One region of the Streptomyces sp. NPDC014006 genome, then DNA from elsewhere that is predicted to be linked to it. Evidence: riboswitches for the same ligand, from Rfam matches in the RefSeq annotation. Region 1 holds a riboswitch; each other region holds the start of a gene.

The links. Region 1 has a riboswitch for cobalamin ahead of ACF1GV_RS06175 (cobalamin biosynthesis protein). Riboswitches for the same ligand answer to the same signal wherever they lie in the genome.
Region 2: another riboswitch for cobalamin. It lies ahead of ACF1GV_RS30385 (CbtB-domain containing protein); the one in region 1 lies ahead of ACF1GV_RS06175 (cobalamin biosynthesis protein).
Region 3: another riboswitch for cobalamin. It lies ahead of ACF1GV_RS13670 (HoxN/HupN/NixA family nickel/cobalt transporter); the one in region 1 lies ahead of ACF1GV_RS06175 (cobalamin biosynthesis protein).

What each region holds. Positions count from the first base shown of each region.
Region 1 covers NZ_JBICAJ010000001.1:1,351,040-1,354,300, reverse strand. The annotation lists gene ACF1GV_RS06185 (anion permease) at 1-982, shown strand, start outside; gene ACF1GV_RS06180 (hypothetical protein) at 1,017-1,238, shown strand; cobalamin riboswitch at 1,364-1,510, shown strand; gene ACF1GV_RS06175 (cobalamin biosynthesis protein) at 1,617-2,558, shown strand; gene ACF1GV_RS06170 (cobyric acid synthase) at 2,584-3,261, shown strand, end outside.
Region 2 covers NZ_JBICAJ010000010.1:154,186-157,446, reverse strand. The annotation lists gene ACF1GV_RS30395 (histidine phosphatase family protein) at 67-657, shown strand; gene ACF1GV_RS30390 (CbtA family protein) at 725-1,477, opposite strand; gene ACF1GV_RS30385 (CbtB-domain containing protein) at 1,499-1,720, opposite strand; cobalamin riboswitch at 1,757-1,900, opposite strand; gene ACF1GV_RS30380 (class II glutamine amidotransferase) at 2,026-2,895, opposite strand; gene ACF1GV_RS30375 (alpha-L-arabinofuranosidase B) at 2,982-3,261, opposite strand, start outside.
Region 3 covers NZ_JBICAJ010000003.1:315,795-319,055, forward strand. The annotation lists gene ACF1GV_RS13660 (glycoside hydrolase family 13 protein) at 1-1,362, opposite strand, end outside; gene ACF1GV_RS13665 (ArsR/SmtB family transcription factor) at 1,400-1,759, opposite strand; cobalamin riboswitch at 1,837-2,021, shown strand; gene ACF1GV_RS13670 (HoxN/HupN/NixA family nickel/cobalt transporter) at 2,049-3,152, shown strand; gene ACF1GV_RS13675 (nucleoside hydrolase) at 3,149-3,261, opposite strand, start outside.

The sequences.
Region 1 (3,261 bases):
CCTGCTGACCTGGCTCGTGGGCCTGCCCTCCAGCTCCTCGCACGCCCTCATGGGCGGTCTGATCGGCGCCACCGTCGCCTCCGCCGGCTTCGGCGCCGTCCACGGTGACGTGCTCGTCACCAAGGTGCTGCTGCCCGCGGTCGCCGCCCCGGTCGTCGCCGGCGTCGCGGCGATGGTCGCGACCCGTCTGTCGTACACGCTGGGCAAGAAGGCCGACGGCAAGGCCGCCGAGAAGGGCTACCGGGCCGGCCAGATCGCCTCCGCGGGCCTGGTCTCCCTCGCCCACGGCACCAACGACGCGCAGAAGACGATGGGCATCATCACCCTCGCCCTGGTCGCGGGCGGCGCCATCGCGCCCGACTCCGACCCGCCCACCTGGGTGATCCTCTCCGCCGGCCTGGCCATCGCGCTCGGCACCTACATCGGCGGCTGGCGCATCATCCGCACCATGGGCAAGGGCCTGACGGACATGCAGCCGCAGCAGGGCTTCGCCGCCCAGACCAGCGCGGCCACCGCCATCCTCGCCTCCTCCCACCTCGGCTTCTCGCTGTCCACCACGCACGTCGTCTCCGGCTCCGTGATGGGCGCGGGCGTGGGCCGCAAGGGCGGCGTGGTGCGCTGGTCGACCGCGACCCGGATGCTCGTCGCCTGGGTGCTGACCCTGCCGGCCGCCGCGCTGGTCGGCGCGCTCGCCGAGTACGTCACCGGCTTCGGCGCCTGGGGCACCGCGCTGGTCGCCGTCTTCCTGGTGTCCGCCAGCTTCGGCATCTGGAAGGTCTCCCGCCGCGAGGTCGTCGACCACACCAACGTCAACGCCGTGGAGGAGGAGCCGGCCGGCGTGGTCACCACCGCGATCGCCGCCGTGACCCCGCCTCCGGCCGCCGGCCCGGCGGTCACGGACGGCCTGACGGCCACCATCCCCGCCCCCGCCGCCGCGACGGCGGAGCAGCCGGCCACCGCGAACCCGGCCCCGGCCGTCTGACCGCCGCTTTCGGGTACGAAGGAAGAGAAGCAGCATGAAGATCGACTGGGCGGCCCTCGGCTCCGTCTTCGGTGTCAGCCTCATGGTCACCGTGGGTCTGGTGGCCCTGTTCACCCTCGGCATCATGGGCCTGTCCCGCCGCGAGCGGGTCCAGGCGCAGGGCGGTTCGGCCGCCCTCGCGGTCACCGGCGCGTACGCCTGCTTCGCGGCGTGCGCGGCGGCGGTGGCGTACGGCATCAGCCTGATCGTCGCCTGACCGGCCTCGTCAACGAAAAACGCGGGGTGCCCGAGCGGCACCCCGCGTTCCTTTGTGACCTGGCAGGTCGCCTCCGTGTGGGCCTGCCCACACTCCTCCGCCCCAGGTCAAGGGCAAGTTGACGGCCCTCTGACAGCCGTGGTGGACTGCCGGAGCCAAGTTTGCGGCGTGCAGGAGAGGAAGCCGGTGGAAGTCCGGCGCGGTCCCGCCACTGTCACCGGGGTGTGCAACCCCGGGAGCCAGGAACTCTCACCGCCGAATCTCCTTCTAACCAGGGCGCGGACACCCTGAGTGAGGACATGACGCCATGCGCGGCTGCCGGTTGAGGACCAGGCCCATCAGCGACGCTCCGCTCGACCCCACGGCCGGCTGAGCCCGATGCGAGCCGAACGCGTCTTCGCGTACGGCGCCGCCGCCGGCCTCCTCGGTGACCTCCTCCTCGGTGATCCGCGCCGCGGGCACCCGGTCGCCGTGTTCGGACGGGCCGCGGACGCCGTCGAGCGCACCCTGTGGCGCGACCACCGCGGCTGGGGCGCCCTGCACACCGCCGTCTGCGCCGGAGGCGCCGTCGCGCTCGGGGCCGTGGCCGCCCGCTCGGTGCGCCGCTCCCCCGCCGCCTCGGTCGCGCTGACCGCCGCCGCCACCTGGTCCGTGGTCGGGGGGACCTCCCTCGCACGCGAGGCCGGCGCCATCGGGCGCGCCCTGGAAGCCGGGGACGTGGAGGCGGCGCGGGCCCGGCTGCCCCATCTGTGCGGCCGTGACCCCCAGGCGCTGGACGCCGACGGGATCGCCCGGGCCGTGGTCGAGTCGGTCGCCGAGAACACCTCCGACGCCGTCGTGGGCGCGCTGGTGTGGGGCGCCGTCGGCGGGGTGCCCGGGCTGCTCGGGTTCCGGGCCGTCAACACCCTGGATGCGATGGTCGGTCACAAGTCGCCGCGGCTGCGGCGCTTCGGCTGGGCCTCCGCCCGCCTCGACGACGTGGCCGGCTGGCCGGGCGCCCGGCTGACCGCCGCCCTCGCCGTGCTCACCGGCCCGGACCGGCGTGGCGCCGTACGGGCGTGGCGGGCGGACGCGGTGAAGCACCCGAGCCCCAACGCGGGCCCCGTGGAGGCCTCCTTCGCGGGCGCGCTCGGCCTGCGGCTGGGCGGCACCCTGTCGTACGGCGGGCGCGTGGAACACCGGCCCGTGCTGAACCCGCGGGGGCGCGCCGTCGGGACCGAGGACATCGCGCGGGCGGTACGGCTGTCCCGGCGCGTGAGCTGGCTGGCGCTCGGCGTGTGCGCGGGCGCACACCTCATCCGGAAGGGGCGCAATCGATGAACGTCATCGGGAAGGGGCGTGATCGATGAACGGCGGTCTCCTCGTCGCCGGCACCACCTCCGACGCCGGCAAGAGCGTCGTCACCGCCGGGATCTGCCGGTGGCTGGTGCGGCAGGGCGTGAAGGTGGCGCCCTTCAAGGCGCAGAACATGTCCCTGAACTCCTTCGTCACCCGCGAGGGCGCCGAGATCGGGCGGGCGCAGGCCATGCAGGCCCAGGCCTGCCGGATCGAGCCGACCGCGTTGATGAACCCGGTGCTGCTCAAGCCCGGCGGCGAGCAGAGCAGCCAAGTGGTGCTGCTGGGCAAGCCGGTGGGCGAGATGAGCGCACGCGGCTACCACGGCGGACGCCAGCAGAAGCTGCTGGGGACGGTCCTGGAGTGCCTGGCCGAGTTGCGGGGCACGTATGACGCGGTGATCTGCGAGGGGGCCGGCTCACCGGCCGAGATCAATCTGCGCCGGACCGACATCGTGAACATGGGCATCGCGCGGGGCGCGCGGCTGCCCGTGCTCGTCGTCGGCGACATCGACCGCGGGGGCGTCTTCGCGTCCTTCTTCGGCACGCTCGCCCTGCTCTCACCCGAGGACCAGGAACTGGTCGCCGGCTTCCTGGTGAACAAGTTCCGCGGCGACGTCTCCCTGCTGGAGCCGGGCCTGGACATGCTGCACGGCCTCACCGGGCGGCGCACCTACGGCGTCCTGCCC
Region 2 (3,261 bases), on a different contig from region 1:
AGCCGCGCGCCGGACGGGTGCTACTTTCGCACCCACACCCATGACCGCCACAGCCGGAGCAGCCAGGTGACCAGCCGTGTTCTCTTCGTCTCGCCCGCCTCGAGCCCGTCGCTGCGGCAGGCCCGCTTCGACGACGGTGACGCGATCGACGACGTGGGGGCGGCCCGGGCCCGGGCCGCAGCGGGGTCCCTTCCCCCTGCCGCCCGCGTGCTGACGTCGCCGAGTGTGCGCTGCCGGCAGACCGCGGAGGCGCTCGGCCTCGACGGCGCGCGGACGCCGGAGCTCGGGGCCTGGGACGTGGGCCGTTGGCGCGGTCTCACCCTGGACGAGGTGGGCGCCGCCGAGCCGGAGGAGGTGGCCCGTTGGCTCGCCGATCCCGACAGCGCGCCGCACGGGGGTGAGTCCGTGCACGAGTTGTGCACGCGGGTCGGCCACTGGCTGGACAGCGCACGGGACTTCGACGGCCGTACGGTCGCCGTGGTCGAGCCGGAGGTGGTTCGGGCCGCCGTCGTGCACGCCCTGGGGCTGGGCGCGGCGGCCTTCTGGCGGCTCGACGTACCGCCGTTGGCCGTCACCGAGCTGAGCGGCCGCTCGGGACGCTGGAATCTGCGGCTCGGGCGGCACCTGGCCGCGTCGGACACACCTTCCCCACGCTGAGTGCGGCCCGGATGCGACGAAGGGCCCTGCGGATAGTTCCGTAGGGCCCTTCGTCGTCCGGAACGAGTCAGTGCGTGGCCGGAACCGTTCGCCCGGTGTCGGCCTTCGCCGGCCTGGGGTTCAGCAGGCGTTCGGCCAACTCGCCGAAGAGCAGGCCGAACCCGGCCCACATCGCGGTCTGGATGCCCAGCGCGGAGAGCCGGAACCGCCACAGCAGGGCGGCCGGGAAGTCCTTCGGCACCTCGTTGACGACGGGGAGGAACTGGTAGGCCAGGCCGATCACCGCGGCGAACGCGGCCACCGCGACGACGGTCGCCCACCAGGTGCCCAGGACCGCCGTGAGCCGCTTGCCCACCAAGGTGGCGGCGACCGCGAGGAGGACGCTGAGCAGCATCATCAGGAAGTAGAGGGTGGTCCGCTTGCCGATGGTGTCGGGGTCGCCGACCGACGGCGGATTGGCCGGGTACTTCAGGAACGGCACGACGTAGACGGTCAGGAGCGCACAGCCGGACAGCAGCAGTGCGGTGGCCCGCGGACCGAAGCGGCCGACCCGGCCGAGGGCGAAGGCGTACGCGAGCGCGGCGATGCCGCCGAAGGCGACCCCGTAGACCAGGACACCGGTGGCGAGACCGGCGGTGGACTGCAGGGACCGGGAGACGGCCTCCATCTCGTGCTCATGGGAGTGGGCGCCCTCGAAGGCGATCGCCTTGTCGACGCTGGGCTCACCCAGGAGGTAGGCGACGACGAGGGCGAGCACGCCGGCGGCGAGGCCGGCGAGCATGCCCCGCACGAGAAGGTTTCTTACCGTTGCGGAGTTCATGGGTGCGCGGCGTCCCTGGCGTCAGTGGCAGGGGAAACCGAGCAGGTGGCGGGCGTCGTGCACCCACTCGTGGACGTCCGTGCCGTCGAACACGGCGGTGGCGCCCTGCTCGGCGCCGACGAAGTACAGCAGGACCAGCATCAGGACGCCGGCGAAGACCGCCCAGGGGGCGATCGCCTTCAACGGCAGCGTGGCGGGAACAGCGGGGGTGGTGGCAGTCGGCTGGGCGACGTGCTGGGCCATGGCGGGGCCTCCTCTGGGAGTTCGCGTCCCATCTCGGTGGTGCACTGGACGACGGCCACGGGTCTGACTCGCGAGCACCCCTCCTCAGGGCTTCGCACACAGTGGCGCGACCGTGCCGGATTCCCACCGGCTTCCGTCTCGCCGTCGTCGATTCGGACAGACCGTACCGCGTGACGCGTCCATGGCCAAGACGGCCTGGCCCGGCGTGATCTTCCTCTCGGACCGGGCGGGGGCGACGGGGCCGGGGCGACCGGCCGGGGGCGGCGGACTGAACCGGATGGCGGGCCGGCTGTTCGAGGGACGGATCAGGCGGCCTTCTGCGAGGCTGCCGCGTCGGGATGCAGATCGTCGAGGGTGAGCCGGTGGGCCGGAGGGTCCGGCAGGACGACCCGGTGGGTGGTGCGCAGGTCGGGGCCGACGTGGAGGAGCTCACCGGACTCCATCGGGCGCCAGTGCGGGTTGTCGTCCATGCGCTCGCTGGCGACGATGACGGCGGGGTGGTCGGCGAGGGGTGCCGAGTGGACGCGCATCCGGCCGTCGCTGCCGCTGTGGTCGAGGTGCCTGCTGCCGTGCTGGCCGCCCGCCGGGCGCTGCAGGACGTACAGGCCGTGGGTGTCCGGGTAGCGCAGTGCCCACAGCTCCTGTGGGCTGATGAGGATCAGGTTCATGGCGTAGACGGGCAGGCGCGCGGCGATCCAGCGGGCGGCCTGCCGGATGCCGGTGGTGACGTCCCCGTCGTGTCGTCGGGTCTCCCGGCTGATCAGGGCGAAGAAGCGCTCGGAGTCGGTGTCGCCCCGGACCAGTGAGCGGTCCTCCCCCAAGTGGTCGTCGAGTGCGTCGAGGCCCTCGATCACCCCGTTGTGCGCGAAGAGCCGCCCCGCCTGCTCGAAGGGGTGGGTGTTACGGACGTCCAGGCTGCCGGTGGAGGCGAAGCGCACATGGGCGATGAAGGTCGCCGACTCCTCCTGCCGGGCCTCCCGTGCGAAGGCGCGGTCGCGGTAGGCCGCGATGGGTGCCTTGTCGACGCGGGGGGTGCCGTCGGCGGTGAAGTGGCCGAGGCCGGTGCCGTCGGGGTCGCGGTGACTCTGCTTGCTGAGACTGTCGGGGGCGTCCAGGAGCCAGAAGGTGGCGTACGTCCGTCGCGGAGCGCTGCTGAGGCCGAACAGGCGGCACACGGGAACCTCCTCCGTCGGGGCCCTCCGCGGCTCGCGGGGGCGGGTGGGGGCCCCGGCCGAGTGCCCCCACCCGCCCCGGGTACGCGTCAGGCCCAGGGGGTGGTTACGGCCCAGCTGGTGTCGTCGGCCCAGAGTGCGGCGTTGTCCCAGGCGTGGGATCCTCCGTCACCGGCGATGTAGACGGCGTGTTCGTAGTGGCGCACGAAGTCGCCGGGGTAGTTGGCGGACCGGAGCGACACGCCCTGCCCGTTGTGACCGGCCTGCGGGCAGAACGTGGCGTCCTGCCGGGACAGCGCGCTGCTGTCGATGGTGTCGACGCGCAGCCGGAAGTCGTAGTGGCGCAGGTACTGGCCCGGTTTGTCGGCG
Region 3 (3,261 bases), on a different contig from region 1:
CGACGGGCCGCTCACCGTCCACGGCAGCGGCACCCGGCAGCCGTCGCGGCCCTTGCGGACATGGCCCGTCTGCTCCCAGATCGGGTCCTGGAGCACCTCGGCCGACAGGTCGGCGACCTCGGGCAGCCCCAGCTCCTCGCCCTGGTAGAGGTACGACGAGCCGGGCAGCGCCAGCATCAGCAGCGTCGCGGCGCGGGCCCGGCGCAGCCCGGCCGCCGGGTCGATCCGGGGCGCGTGCCCGCCGGACAGCAGCCAGGCGTTGTCGTCGGTGCCCGGTGGCAGCATCAGCCGGGAGGCGTGCCGCACGACGTCGTGGTTGGACAGCACCCAGGTGGCGGTGGCGCCGACGGCACGGGCGCCGGCCAGCGACGCGGTGATGACCTCGCGCAGCGCGTCCGCGTGCCAGGGAGCCTGCAGAAACTCGAAGTTGAACGCCTGCCCGAGCTCGTCCGGCCGGGCGTACAGCGCGCGGCGCTCCCCCGGCACCCATGCCTCGGCGATGGCCGCGCGGGGCGGGGAGTAGGCGTCGAGCAGGCGGCGCCAGTCCCGGTAGATCTCGTGCACCTCGTCGCGGTCGTAGAAGGGATGGCTGCCCGGGGGCAGCACCGTCAGGGCCGCCTCGTCGCTCAGCTCGGGTGCGCCGAGGTCGCGCAGCGGCTCGCTCAGGTCCTTGGCCAGGGCGTGGGCGACGTCCACGCGGAAGCCGTCCACGCCCCGGTCGGCCCAGAAGCGCAGCGTGGCGAGCAGGTCGGCGCGCACCTCCTCGTCGGCCCAGTTCAGGTCGGGCTGCTCGCGGGCGAACAGATGCAGGTACCACTGCCCGTCCGGCACCCGCTCCCAGGCGCTGCCGCCGAACACCGACTGCCAGTCCGAGGGCGGCAGCTCCCCGTGGACACCGCGGCCGTCCCGGAAGACGTACCGCTCGCGGGCGCGCGAACCCGGCCCGGCGCGCAGGGCCTCCTGGAACCAGGCGTGCTGGTGCGAGGTGTGGTTGGGGACGATGTCGACGACGAGCTTCAGGCCCAGCCGGTGCGCCTCGGCGACGAGCGCGTCGAAGTGGTCCAGGCTGCCCAGGCGCGGGTCGACGGCACGGTGGTCGGCGACGTCGTAGCCGCCGTCGGCGAGTTCGGAGGGGTAGAACGGGCTCAGCCACAGCGCGTCGACGCCGAGCGCGGCCAGGTGGGTCAGGCGGTCGGTGATCCCGCGCAGGTCGCCGAGACCGTCACCGTCGGCGTCGGCGAAGCTGCGGGGGTAGACCTGGTAGACGACGGCCTGCCGCCACCAGTCGGGGTCGCGGGAGGAGAGATCGGGCACGCGGTCTCCGTTCGCCGGTTCGGGCACGACAGGGAGATGACTGTCCACTTCACCCCGAAAGGGAACGTGCCCGTGTGGGCGCGGGTCAGGCGCCGTCGGCGGTGCACCGCGCGAGCAGGGTCTGCACGTCCGGGTCGACCACCCGGTAACGGACCACCCGGCCCTGCTTCTCCCCCGCCACCGTCCCGGACGCCCGCAGCAGCCGCAGGGCCTGCGACACCGCGGGGTCGTTCATGCCCGTCGCGATCGCCAGGTCGGACACCGCGAGCGGGCCGGTGCGGTGCAGGGCGAGCAGGAGGGCGAGCCGGTTGGGGTCGGCGAGCAGCGAGAAGCGGTCGGCCCAGGCACGCACGTGGGCGGCGTCGCCGATGGCCGCGATGGCGTCACAGACACGGTGACCGTCGATGGTGCGGCGGTCGGCGCGGTCGGGGGGCACGAGGTGCATGCCCGCATTCTCCCGCCCCGATTGTGATCTTGCATACCTGCACAGCTGTGCAGGTATGCAGAAGACCCTCGGCCCCCCTACCGTGGGCGGGCCGTGGTGTTCGGGAAGCCGGTGGGAAACCGGCGCGGCCCTCGCCACTGTGATCGGGGAGTTCTCGTCCCGTCCGGCTCACGCCGGGCCACTGGTCGTACGACCGGGAAGGCAGGGACGGCGGACGCATGACCCGGCAGCCAGGAGACCGGCCACGGCAGCTCACGAAGAGATCCACGAGGTGCTGGAGCGTGACCGGATGACCTTGCCCGACCCTGCCCCGACGACGACCGCGAAGGCCACCTTCACATGGCGCCGCGAGGACACCGTGAAGACCGCCGGGCTGATGGCCGCCATCGCCGCCCTGCACGTCGTCGCCTTCGGGATCCTCTTCCTCCTCGTCGTACCTGGCCACTACGAGGTCGGCAGCAAGGCCTTCGGCATCGGCCTCGGCGTCACCGCCTACACCCTGGGCGTGCGGCACGCCTTCGACGCCGATCACATCGCCGCCATCGACAACACCACCCGCAAGCTCATGGCCGACGGCAAACGCCCGGTGTCCGTGGGCTTCTGGTTCGCGCTCGGCCACTCCAGCGTCGTGATCGTCCTCGCGGTGATGATCGCGGCCGGCACCCAGCTCGCCGACCGGGTCACCAACGAGGGGTCCACCACCCACCAGGTGCTCGGCTTCCTCGGCACGACCGTCGCCGGTGCCTTCCTGTACCTCATCGCCGCCCTCAACCTGGTCGCCCTGTTCGGCATCCTGAAGGTGTTCCGGTCGATGCGGGCGGGCACGTACGACGAGTCCGAGCTGGAGCGGCACCTGGACTCGCGCGGGTTCATGAACCGCTTCCTCGGCCGCCTCACCCGCTCGATCTCCCGGCCGGGCCAGATGTATCCGCTCGGCTTCCTCTTCGGCCTCGGCTTCGAGACCGCCACCGAGGTCACCCTGATGGTGATGGCCGGCTCGGGCGCGGCCGCCGGACTGCCCTGGTACGCCATCCTGTGCCTGCCGCTGCTGTTCACGGCCGGCATGTGCCTGTTCGACACCCTGGACGGCACGTTCATGAACTTCGCCTACCAGTGGGCGTTCTCCCACCCGGTCCGCAAGGTGTTCTACAACCTCGCCATCACCGGCCTGTCCATCGCCGTCGCGTTCGTGATCGGCACCATCGAGCTGGTCGGCGTGCTGCACGACAAGTTCGGCCTGAGCGACGGCGTCACCGGCTGGATCGCCGGGATCGACCTGGACAGCGTCGGCTACCTCATCGTCGGCCTGTTCGTCCTGGTGTGGGCGGTGGCGCTGGCGTACTGGAGGCTGGCCAGGGTGGAGGAACGCTGGACGGCCTCCGCCGCCGACTAGCGCTCGACGGTCTCCAGGTACAGCCTCACGTACCGGTCGACGTCGACCTCCAGCGCCACGTCCACCAGGGGCTGTTCGCGGGCGCCCTCGTGGATCTCGGACTCGCCGG